Regions from separate parts of the Lentibacillus daqui genome, predicted to be linked through region 2. Evidence: a T-box and tRNA genes for the amino acid it is inferred to sense, from the RefSeq annotation. Region 2 holds a T-box; the other holds one or more tRNA genes.
The links. A T-box is a leader RNA that pairs with one kind of tRNA and senses whether it is charged. The one in region 2 lies ahead of ileS (isoleucine--tRNA ligase), so its partner is inferred to be a tRNA-Ile.
Positions count from the first base shown of each region.

Region 1 (6,256 bases), 1.5 Mb from region 2:
TGAATTAACGGATATCGGATCAGATACATTAGACGAGCGTCTGCAATCAGTGGACAAGAAGGAGATTTCAGAACAGCTTGGTATTGGCGAGCCAACATTGATTGATATTATGAGCGCCTTAAGCCGTCCAGCACGAGATCCGCGGGATGATTTCCCACAACCATTATTAAAGCAAAATGTGCTCTCATTGGAAGATTTACAGCCAGGCATGGAAATGCAAGGCACAGTACGAAATGTAGTTGATTTCGGTGTGTTTGTGGATATCGGTGTAAAGCAGGACGGGCTTGTGCATATATCCAAAATGGCTAACAAATTTGTCAAACACCCAATGGATATAGCATCTGTCGGGGATGTGGTAACGGTTTGGGTTGAGAATGTTGACACCGAAAAAGGTCGAGTGGCGTTATCGATGATAGGAAATAAGTAATCAAAAGCTGAATTACGTTGTTTAAACGTAAAAAAAGAGGGCTTACCCATGTGCTGGGAAGTCCTCTTTTTAGTTGACGATCTATTATTTTACCCCTTCAGGAACAGATAGTCCTAAACCGGCAGCGATTCGCTCGCCCCATTCCGGATCAGCTTTATAGAAATGCTCGATTTGGCGTAATTTGATTTCATCTTTTTCAACTGGTTTCATGTGTTCTACAAAGTTTTCAATGAGACGTGTTTTTTCATCTGCACTCATTAAACGATATAGATCTCCAGGTTGTGTGTAATGATCTTCTGAGTCATGGGCGACACTTTCAGCCAAACCTTGTACTTCAAAAGGTGTATTTTTGCTTGCTGGGTCTTCTTTTGGCCCATCAAAGCTGTTTGGTTCATAGTTTGGTGCACCGCCGCCATTGCCGTCTACACGCATATAGCCATCGCGTTGATAGTTGTTAACCGATACTTTTGAACGGTTGACAGGAATTTGTTGATGGTTGACACCAAGACGGTAACGGTGTGTATCTGCATAACTGAAAAGTCGGCCTTGTAACATTTTATCTGGAGATGCTTCAATTCCAGGAACTAGATTAGCTGGTGTGAAAGCTGCTTGCTCCACATCGGCAAAATGATTTTCCGGATTACGGTTTAATACCATTTTTCCTACTTCAATCCGAGGGTAATCTTTTTTGGAAACTGTTTTTGTGACATCAAACAGATCCCATTTATACGTTTTATAATCTTCGTAAGGAATAATTTGCACGTATAATGTCCATGATGGGAAATCACCCTCCTCGATTGCGTTGTAGAGATCCTCACGATGGTAATCAGGATTTTCCCCGGAAAGCTTATCTGCCAGGTTAACATCCATCCCTTTCACACCCTGGTCACTGATGAAGTGGTATTTTACCCAGAAAGCCTCTCCTTTATCATTGACCCATTTAAATGTATGACTGCCATAGCCGTTCATATGACGGTATGTTGCCGGGATACCACGATCTCCATGTAAATAAGTGATTTGATGCAATGATTCCGGTGACAAGGACCAGAAATCCCAAACCGCATTCGGGTCTTTTAAACCTGTGCGCGGATTACGTTTTTGTGTATGGATAAAATCAGGGAACTTAATGGCATCACGAACGAAAAAGATCGGCGTATTATTACCAACTAAGTCATAGTTTCCTTCATCGGTATAAAATTTTAAGGCAAAGCCGCGTGGGTCACGAACTGTATCAGCTGAACCAAGTTCGCCGGCAACAGTTGAGAAACGGGCAAACATTTCGGTGCGTTTTCCTTTTTCACTTAAAAAGTCGGCTTTCGTGTATTTGGAAATTTCATCATTGGTCACTTCAAAGTAGCCAAAAGCACCCGCTCCCTTGGCATGCACCACACGTTCCGGAATACGTTCTCTATCAAAATGTGCCAGCTTCTCCAACAGATGAAAATCCTGAATCAGACTAGGCCCATTATGTCCTGCAGTAATAGAGTTTTGGTTGTCTCCTACTGGAATTCCTGCTCCGGTAGTTAAAGTTTTACGATTATCGCTCATAAATTAAAGCTCCTCTCCTTTATTCATAATTGATATCTCTAATACTAATTGTAATATAAACTTTTTGAAAGTCAATATTTAATTATAATTGTTTTAAATAAAATCGGTTGCAATGCTCTCTTGGATAACCCATTCTTTTAAAAAACGACGATATGATCTATTACCCGTAAAGCGTATGATGTAAACATGGACCTATTATAAAAACTAAACAGACTGAATGAGTATTTCCGGCAAAGCAACCCGGTATCCTTTAGAAACGTATTGCACTGTCCTAATATTTACTTGTCGTTATTAATCGATTATATGCTAGAATAGTAATGATGATTATTGTGCATATAAATGGGAAGGGATATTGTTAAATGGATTTATTAAATGATAATAAGTCATTATATAAGCTGGTTAATGAAGTATCCATACAGTACTTTCAAAAGCCGTTTTTACATCAGGTACAATTCAATCATCGGCTGCGAACGACTGGAGGACGATATATTCCGGCTAAAAAGATCATTGAACTCAACCCCAAGTATTTGACCGAGATGGACGAACATGAGTTTATTGGCATAGTCAAGCACGAATTATGTCATTATCATCTTCATATTGAAGGAAAGGGATATAAACACGGGGATGCAGAATTCAAGAACCTATTGAGAGCAACCGGATCACCAAGACATTGCCGTCCATTACCATCCAATGAAGACAGGTATAAGTACAAGTATGTTTGTAATAACTGTAAACATGTTTATAAAAGAGCCCGGAGAATCAACGTGAATCAATACAGATGTGGTAAATGTAATGGAAGACTGTCCATGTTAGAGGGATAAAGTTAATGCTTGCAGCTTGGGGTTGAGGAGGTCATTTGTATTAAACGACAGCATTTTTCTTCATTTATTATAGATTCAGATCTTGTTTCAATGACGTTTGGATGGTTGTTTTTAACTTTTTTGATGAAAGGTATTGACGAAACTTGTTAGAACTGGTAAATTAAATAGGTCTTGAGCAAACGGGAAGCGTTAGAAAATGTCTTGAGAAAAAATGTTGACAATGAGCAAAAATTAGTGTATTATAATTTTCGTTGTCGTTATCAGATTGTATTTTGTGCAATGGGAAATTACATATTTATCAATCCACAGTAGCTCAGTGGTAGAGCTATCGGCTGTTAACCGATCGGTCGTAGGTTCGAATCCTACCTGTGGAGCCAAACGGAGAAGTACTCAAGTGGCTGAAGAGGCGCCCCTGCTAAGGGTGTAGGCCGTGTAAGCGGCGCGAGGGTTCAAATCCCTCCTTCTCCGCCATTTTTATGGCCCGTTGGTCAAGTGGTTAAGACACCGCCCTTTCACGGCGGTAACACGGGTTCGAATCCCGTACGGGTCATCTTATTTGAATAAAGTAAAAATATTGCTTTGGTTTGGTCCGGTAGTTCAGCTGGTTAGAATGCCTGCCTGTCACGCAGGAGGTCGCGGGTTCGAGTCCCGTCCGGACCGCCATCATTGGGCTATAGCCAAGCGGTAAGGCAGCGGGTTTTGATCCCGTCATTCCCAGGTTCGAATCCTGGTAGCCCAGCTTTATTTTATCCATATAAGTAAGAAATAGAATACGATGAGCCATTAGCTCAGTCGGTAGAGCATCTGACTTTTAATCAGAGGGTCGGAGGTTCGAATCCTCCATGGCTCACCATTACATCATAGCGTTTAGCGGGTGTGGCGGAATTGGCAGACGCGCTAGAATCAGGCTCTAGTGTCCTTTACCGGACGTGGGGGTTCGACTCCCTTCACCCGCATTTATGAAATACGAGGTGCTGTGGCAATCACGGCATTTTGTTTTTGCCTTTTAAAATACGCGGTCGTGGCGGAATGGCAGACGCGCTAGGTTGAGGGCCTAGTGGGTGTATAACCCGTGGAGGTTCAAGTCCTCTCGACCGCACCAAAAATACTTGTAATCGACTTCTGAATGTGCTAATATAATAGAGTTCGCTTAAATGCGCCCGTAGCTCAATTGGATAGAGCGCTTGACTACGGATCAAGAGGTTAGGGGTTCGACTCCTCTCGGGCGCGCCATTTAACGGGAAGTAGCTCAGCTTGGTAGAGCACATGGTTTGGGACCATGGGGTCGCAGGTTCGAATCCTGTCTTCCCGACCATGCGAGATATAAAATTTTATGATGCGGGTGTAGTTTAGTGGTAAAACCTCAGCCTTCCAAGCTGATGATGAGGGTTCGATTCCCTTCACCCGCTCCATACCATTTGTTGGGCCTGTAGCTCAGCTGGTTAGAGCGCACGCCTGATAAGCGTGAGGTCGGTGGTTCGAGTCCACTCAGGCCCATTTGCTTTTAAAAAGCAAAATAAAGGGTTGACAGTAACGAGGTTAATTGTTATACTAATTAAGTTGCTGTTAAAAACAGCGTTATGAAATTTGCTCTTTGAAAACTGAACAAAACAACCAGTATGTAATAGATGTCAGAGGTTGAGGTTAGAAGTTAGATCAATTGATTTGATGGAAAACGCAGACCCTGGAATCAATTTTTGAAGCTAAGAATTTAGATGAAATTAATTGGTGTTAATTTTATCACAAACTTTTTTGGAGAGTTTGATCTTGGCTCAGGACGAACGCTGGCGGCGTGCCTAATACATGCAAGTCGAGCGCGGGAAGCAAGTAGATCCTCATCTGAGGTGACACTTGTGGAACGAGCGGCGGACGGGTGAGTAACACGTGGGCAACCTGCCTGTAAGATCGGGATAACTCGCGGAAACGTGAGCTAATACCGGATAATACTTTTTCCTGCATGGGAGGAAGTTGAAAGATGGCTTTGGCTATCACTTACAGATGGGCCCGCGGCGCATTAGCTAGTTGGTGGGGTAAAGGCTCACCAAGGCGACGATGCGTAGCCGACCTGAGAGGGTGATCGGCCACACTGGGACTGAGACACGGCCCAGACTCCTACGGGAGGCAGCAGTAGGGAATCTTCCGCAATGGACGAAAGTCTGACGGAGCAACGCCGCGTGAGTGATGAAGGTCTTCGGATCGTAAAACTCTGTTGTGAGGGAAGAACAAGTATTGTTCGAACAGGGCAGTACCTTGACGGTACCTCACCAGAAAGCCCCGGCTAACTACGTGCCAGCAGCCGCGGTAATACGTAGGGGGCAAGCGTTGTCCGGAATTATTGGGCGTAAAGCGCGCGCAGGCGGTCTTTTAAGTCTGATGTGAAATCTTGCGGCTTAACCGCAAGCGGTCATTGGAAACTGGAGGACTTGAGTGCAGAAGAGGAGAGTGGAATTCCACGTGTAGCGGTGAAATGCGTAGAGATGTGGAGGAACACCAGTGGCGAAGGCGACTCTCTGGTCTGTAACTGACGCTGAGGCGCGAAAGCGTGGGTAGCGAACAGGATTAGATACCCTGGTAGTCCACGCCGTAAACGATGAGTGCTAGGTGTTAGGGGGTTTCCGCCCCTTAGTGCTGAAGTTAACGCATTAAGCACTCCGCCTGGGGAGTACGGCCGCAAGGCTGAAACTCAAAAGAATTGACGGGGGCCCGCACAAGCGGTGGAGCATGTGGTTTAATTCGAAGCAACGCGAAGAACCTTACCAGGTCTTGACATCCTCTGATGACGGTAGAGATACCGAGTTCCCTTCGGGGACAGAGTGACAGGTGGTGCATGGTTGTCGTCAGCTCGTGTCGTGAGATGTTGGGTTAAGTCCCGCAACGAGCGCAACCCTTAATCTTAGTTGCCAGCATTAAGTTGGGCACTCTAAGGTGACTGCCGGTGACAAACCGGAGGAAGGTGGGGATGACGTCAAATCATCATGCCCCTTATGACCTGGGCTACACACGTGCTACAATGGATGGAACAAAGGGCAGCGAAGCGGCGACGCATTAGCTAATCCCATAAAACCATTCTCAGTTCGGATTGCAGGCTGCAACTCGCCTGCATGAAGCCGGAATCGCTAGTAATCGCGGATCAGCATGCCGCGGTGAATACGTTCCCGGGCCTTGTACACACCGCCCGTCACACCACGAGAGTTGGCAACACCCGAAGTCGGTGAGGTAACCTTTTGGAGCCAGCCGCCGAAGGTGGGGCCAATGATTGGGGTGAAGTCGTAACAAGGTAGCCGTATCGGAAGGTGCGGCTGGATCACCTCCTTTCTAAGGATTATATTACGGAACGGGAAGTTTATTCCTAAGACATACTCGGTTGTTTGGTTCAGTTTTGAGAGAGTAAATCTCTCTATTTGTACCTTGAAAACTAAATAAGAGCAAGACAAACAACGACATCAACTTTTAAAGTTCT
Region 1 is NZ_CP114176.1:590,940-597,195, forward strand. It holds gene O2S85_RS03140 (Tex family protein) at 1-427, shown strand, start outside; gene O2S85_RS03145 (catalase) at 512-1,975, opposite strand; gene O2S85_RS03150 (SprT family protein) at 2,335-2,796, shown strand; tRNA gene O2S85_RS03155 (tRNA-Asn) at 3,099-3,173, shown strand; tRNA gene O2S85_RS03160 (tRNA-Ser) at 3,177-3,267, shown strand; tRNA gene O2S85_RS03165 (tRNA-Glu) at 3,275-3,346, shown strand; tRNA gene O2S85_RS03170 (tRNA-Asp) at 3,383-3,459, shown strand; tRNA gene O2S85_RS03175 (tRNA-Gln) at 3,464-3,535, shown strand; tRNA gene O2S85_RS03180 (tRNA-Lys) at 3,574-3,649, shown strand; tRNA gene O2S85_RS03185 (tRNA-Leu) at 3,667-3,752, shown strand; tRNA gene O2S85_RS03190 (tRNA-Leu) at 3,812-3,898, shown strand; tRNA gene O2S85_RS03195 (tRNA-Arg) at 3,953-4,029, shown strand; tRNA gene O2S85_RS03200 (tRNA-Pro) at 4,035-4,111, shown strand; tRNA gene O2S85_RS03205 (tRNA-Gly) at 4,135-4,208, shown strand; tRNA gene O2S85_RS03210 (tRNA-Ile) at 4,220-4,293, shown strand; rRNA gene O2S85_RS03215 (16S ribosomal RNA) at 4,546-6,111, shown strand.
Region 1: it has a tRNA-Ile gene. The T-box ahead of ileS (isoleucine--tRNA ligase) is inferred to sense a tRNA for this amino acid. The anticodon was not compared.

Region 2 (6,256 bases):
ACTGCTAATGGTTTTGTCTCCGGGATTGACCACATAACAAGATCACCAGTTTGGCATTTATAATTGGCCTTGACAATACGGTCGTTAACGGTAACCAAACCCTGATTAATCCAGGTTTGTACCTGCGACCGAGATTGTTCCGGATTTAATTCCGCTAACAACTTATCAATCCGTGTTTTATTTTGTTCGATCTGTACTTCATACTGTTGTGCGGTCATTTGGCTGTTGTCCCCTTCTTTTTCTCATCTATAAATGTAGCAATCAAAACAAGGATGACTCCAATACAAAGACAGGAGTCGGCTACATTAAAGATCGGAAAGTCATAACGAAAAATGGTAAAATCAAGAAAATCAACCACCTCTTGACGGAAAATCCGGTCAATGAAGTTACCGATTGCCCCGCCAAGAATCAGACTCAGCGACACCGCCAACAGCGGGCTATCTTTGCCAAACTTATGCAGATAGAAAATTACTCCAACAACTACTACCACAGTAATAATATAAAAGAAAATCATTTGGTCTTGTAGAATACCCCAGGCTGCACCTCTATTACGATGCGAGGTTATGTAGAAAAAATCGTTAATAATTGGAATCTGCTCGTACAATTCCATGTTTTTTACAATCAACCACTTTGTCAGCTGATCAACACCAATGACAACCAGTGCAATAAGATAATACCAATACATATCTGTTATCCTCCGCTTCGATTGTTACAAACACTTCTCCTGCATTTTACCATAAAAGATTACGCTTTGCCTGTTGGGGCTTGATTTTTTACAGGGGTTGGACTGTATTTTTCGTGATTCGGACTGTATTTCCGACTCCCGACAGTATCTCTGATTCGTACAGCATTTCCGTTGGCTTTTCGAAAACATCCGCTTAAAATGTGAAAGGCTGTCACAAAACGATAGCTTTTGTGACAGCCTCATCCAAAGCAAATTAGTTTATCTCTGCATAATGTGTCTTCACAACGTCTGCACAACGGGAACATAAATCAGGATGATCGTGGTCTTCACCAACTGTTTCCGATGCAACCCAGCAACGAGCACATTTTTCGCCAGGATGTTTTTCCACTTTTACATCCACATAACGATAATCCTTGCCACCATCCATACTTTCGGCCACATCCGCTTCAGAGACGATTAGTAGCTGATGAAGATATGGAATGTGCTCCAAGACATCTTTTGTTTTCTCGTCCTTGGCCACAATCGTTATTTTTGCTTCCAGCGATTTACCGATAACTTTTTCATTACGTGCCTCTTCCAGTGCCTTTAATACATCATCGCGCACTTTCATGAAATGATCCCATTTTTCCAAATCGGTTTCATTGGCAAATACCGTTTTTGCCTCTGGGATGTCGGTCAATTGGACATAGTCTGCCTCAGTTCCATGGATATACTCCCACACTTCCTCTGTTGTATGCGGGATTAACGGTGTCAACATTTTAACCAGGCTGGTCAAGATGTCGTAATACACCGTTTGGATGCTCCGGCGGCGAGGATGATCCGCTGCTTCGATATATAAAATATCTTTGGCAAAATCAAGATAGAATGAACTTAAGTCGACTGCACAGAAGTTATGAATGTCATGATAAATTGGCGAAAATTCAAATTTATCATAGCTTCTCCGAACACGCTTAATCAAATTCTGCAGGCGGTGCAGCATATAGCGATCGACTTCTTCCAGATCATTCTCCGCTACCCGGTCTTTAGCCGGATCAAAGTCAGCGATATTGGCCAGCATGAAACGGAATGTATTACGGATTTTTCGGTATGTTTCCGATACCTGCTTCAAGATATCATCAGAAATCCGGAAATCTGCCTGGTAGTCAACCGAGGCAACCCATAACCGCAAAATGTCGGCACCAAGCTGTTTTAATACTTTGGATGGAGCAATAGTGTTGCCAAGGGACTTACTCATCTTTCGGCCTTGCCCATCAAGGGTAAATCCATGACTGATAATATTTTCGTACGGTGCCTTGCCTGTTACTGCAACAGCTGTTGACAGTGATGAGTTGAACCAGCCGCGATACTGGTCACTGCCTTCCAAGTAGACATCTGCTGGACGACGGTGATCTTCCCGACCAAGCAAGACCGCCTCATGCGAGGAACCGGAGTCAAACCAAACGTCCATAATGTCCATCTCTTTGGTGAACGTACCATTTGGGCTATGTTCCGAAGTAAATCCTTCGGGTAATAATTCTTTGGCATCCCACTCAAACCAGATATTTGATCCATGTTCAGCAAATAGTTTCGATACATGTTCGATCGTTTCATCAGTAATAATTGGTTCCTTATCTTCACCATAAAATACCGGGATTGGCACACCCCATGTCCGTTGCCGGGAAATACACCAGTCTTCCCGATCCCGAACCATATTGTAAAGACGCGTTTCACCCCATTGCGGATACCAATTAATCCGCTTGATTTCGTCCAAAATATCCTGGCGAAAATCTTTAATCGATGCAAACCACTGTGACGTAGCCCGAAAAATGGTTGGCTTTTTCGTCCGCCAGTCATGTGGATAGGAGTGGGTAATGAAGTTTAACTTCAGTAGTGCACCAACCTCATCCAATTTCTCTGTGATTGGTTTATTGGCGGTATCATAGAACATCCCTTCGTAACCGGGGGCTTCATCTGTAAAGACACCCTTTTCATCGACTGGACATAATGCATCAATGCCATATCGTTTGGATACGTAGAAGTCGTCTTCCCCATGTCCCGGGGCGGTGTGGACGCAACCAGTACCGGCATCAACAGTCACATGATCGCCAAGCATAACGAGCGAGTCGCGATCATAAAATGGATGTTTCGTCACTATTTTATCTGCTTCTTTACCACGGAATGTTTTAACAACTTCCGGATTTCCCCAACCCAGTTCTTCTGCAACAGTAGGTAACAACTCCTCGGCAACGATAAATTTATCATCATCAACTTGTGCCACCACATAGGTGAGGTCCGGATGCAAGCTGATTCCCAGGTTGGCCGGGATGGTCCATGGCGTTGTTGTCCAGATAACGAATTTCTCGCCACCTTCCAGAAGATCCTTTCCATCCGTTACCTCAAATGCAACATAAATGGATGGGGAACGTTTATCATGATATTCGATTTCAGCTTCCGCAAGTGCTGATTCTGATGACGGAGACCAGTAAACAGGCTTCATTCCTTTATAGATATAGCCTTTTTTTGCCATTTCCCCGAACACCCGGATTTGGGCTGCTTCATAGTCCTTTGTTAATGTGATATATGGATGCTCCCAATCGCCACGAACACCTAGTTCTTTAAACTGGGAACGTTGATTATCAATTTGTTTCATCGCGTATTCGGCACATTTTTGACGAAACTCAGCGACGCTCATCTTTTTACGATTGACTTTTTTCTTTTTCGCCAGTGCTGTTTCGATTGGCAGGCCGTGTGTGTCCCATCCCGGAACATATGGGGCTTGGAACCCGGCCATTGATTTGTAGCGCGTAATAAAGTCTTTTAAAATTTTGTTCAAGGCATGACCAATGTGTAAATCACCATTGGCATATGGCGGGCCATCATGCAGTACAAATAATGGTCTTCCTTCTGTACGCTCCAAACTCTTTTCATATAGGTTGTTTTCATCCCATTCTTTCCGACGCAGCGGCTCTTTATTCGGCAAGTTCCCCCGCATCGGGAATTTGGTTTTCGGCATTAATAATGTTTCTTTGTAATCCATATCCTTTCCTCCTACAAATTAATTATATGGCTCCACATTAGGCGGTTTTTTCAAATCCAAATAAAAAAGCCTTCACATCCCAAAAAAGGGACGAGAAGACTCGCGGTACCACCCTTATAAATTTAATTCATTACAATTAAATTCACTCAGAGATTCGTAACGTGAATGAACCGTCCATATCTACTAGGCAACCGTTCGTATGGATACTCCAGAGTGATGTTCTAAAAGGATACTGTATCAGGCTTCCACCATACCCTGACTCGCTTTAACAGCTGACGATCTTTTATACTGTCTCTGTCATCGTATTAGATATATTATATGTGTACAAATTATATGCATAAATTCCTGAAACGTCAAGGATTATGAATTATTTTCTGCTAATTCGGGTTCTTCATCCATTTCCGTATCAAGCAGCCTATCCCAATCATTGGTATCAATCATGTCCAATTGCGCTTCTACCAACATTCTAAATCGTGTCCGGAAAACTTTCGCCTGTTTTTTTAATTGTTCCACATCCGCTGAAATCCGTCGTGACTTTTCCAGCGCTTCATTAATAATTCGATCGGCATTTTTTTCCGCTTCTTTAATAATCAATTTTGCTTCTTTGGATGCACTGCCTTTCACTTCTTCGGCTGTCTCCTGGGCAACGAGGATCGACTTATTCAATGTTGTTTCAATATCTGTGAAATGTCCAAGCTTTCCCTCTAGTTGTTCCACTTTTTCTTGCAAATTCTTCTTTTCCCGGATGGTCATTTCATAGTCTTTAATGACCTGATCGAGAAATTCATTGACTTCATCCTCATTATAGCCTTTCCAGCTTCTGGAGAATTCTTTATTGTGAATATCTAGTGGTGATAATGGCACAAGGCCACCTCCTAACAAAAAATATCGAACACTCATACTGCTATATTTCTACATAAATAGCGTTTTTCCTGCATGTACAGGAAATTATTTTAAAATGGCCGTTGTAATCCGCCGTTTTTCCTTTTTGGTCTGACCGTTAATAGTGACCAGTTTACTTCTTCCTTTTCCCCGCAATGATAACAGGTCCCCTTCCTGTAAAAGCAGGGCTGGATTTTCCACTGTTTTATGATTTACCTTTACCAAGCCTTTTTCAACGTAATTTGCGGCATCTTTGCGGGAAAGCTTGTATATTTCTTTTACAACCGTATCCAGTCGCAATGAAGAAACTGTACATTCTGTTTCCTTCCAATGTTTTTCTTCTCCTAAAAAAGCAGATAACGGCTGTGTTTCGAATTTCAATTTTGCTTGTCTGATACTCGTTAAATTGATTTGAACATATGATGCGATTTCCTTGGCTATCAGGATTTGTACAACGCCGTCTTTTGCATGGATATCACCCAGCTTTTTTCGTTTAACACCCAAGGATAGGAATGCCCCCATAACATCGCGATGTGTTAAAGTAATAAACTTTTTCGAGTAGGTTGTCTGCAGTAATACCAACTCAAAATCAGCCTCATCAATTGGCTCGTACATCGGAGCAATGATCATTCGTTTACGTTCGGTATATGGACCACCGCCATGTTTATGTAATCTAAGTATCTCATGCTTACCGATGAGCGTCTCCATAATATGTTGTTGCCTGGGATCCAGAAAATCAGTTAATTTTGGAATGTAGGAGTTTTCAACCTGTTCCTTCCATGCCAATACCTGGTCAATAAATTCTTGTTTATCTCTGCGAAAGTGCTGAGATATGTCCATTGTCGTTTCACCTTAAAGCAGAAGCATTCTGAACAGCTCAAATAAGCCGCTTCTTGCTAAATATAGTACAAAAATAGCAACGATTGGTGAGAAATCAATCATTCCCAGTGGCGGTATAATTTTACGGAATATTTCCAGATATGGTTCACAAATCTTGGCCATCAACACCCCAAACGATGATTCGCGTGCACCTGGAAACCAGGACATAAAAATATAAATAATTAATGCATAAGAATATATCTCAACGGCTAAATTAATAATATTTAATAATTGATACATGCTTTGCTACCATCCCTTTTCATCAACTTCATTCATAAATGCTTCGGAAATTTTTCCGGAAACATCTACATTATCTGGTGTGCAAAGAAATGTCTCTGCACCGAGCTTTTGCATGTCGCCATTGACAGCGTAAACTGTTCCGCTGAGAAAGTCAACAATGCGTTTGGCCTGATGATGATCAATCCGTTGTAAATTTATCACAACAGCCCGGCGATTGATAAGGTTATCAGCAATTTCCTGTGCCTCATTATAGGATCCGGGCTCGCATAGAACAACCTTGGAAGAAGGCTGCTGCAAGCTTTTTAGATTGACAACATTTCGTCCTTGCTCTTTTGACATACTTTCAGGCACTTCCGGTTCCTCCTGTTCCTCAACGTATTCGTATTCATCATCCATCGTGAAAAATGTTTTTATTTTATTTTTTATGCTCATATTTTCACCTCATTTATGTTATGAACCGACCAATTTGGAACCAATCCGGATATGTGTAGCTCCCTCTTCAATCGCAATTTGATAATCATTGCTCATTCCCATTGACAAGTAATGACATGGAG
Region 2 is NZ_CP114176.1:2,111,817-2,118,072, forward strand. It holds gene O2S85_RS10730 (RluA family pseudouridine synthase) at 1-218, opposite strand, end outside; gene lspA (signal peptidase II) at 215-685, opposite strand; gene ileS (isoleucine--tRNA ligase) at 939-3,701, opposite strand; T-box leader at 3,785-4,011, opposite strand; gene O2S85_RS10745 (DivIVA domain-containing protein) at 4,062-4,565, opposite strand; gene O2S85_RS10750 (YlmH family RNA-binding protein) at 4,650-5,423, opposite strand; gene O2S85_RS10755 (YggT family protein) at 5,436-5,702, opposite strand; gene O2S85_RS10760 (cell division protein SepF) at 5,709-6,134, opposite strand; gene O2S85_RS10765 (YggS family pyridoxal phosphate-dependent enzyme) at 6,153-6,256, opposite strand, start outside.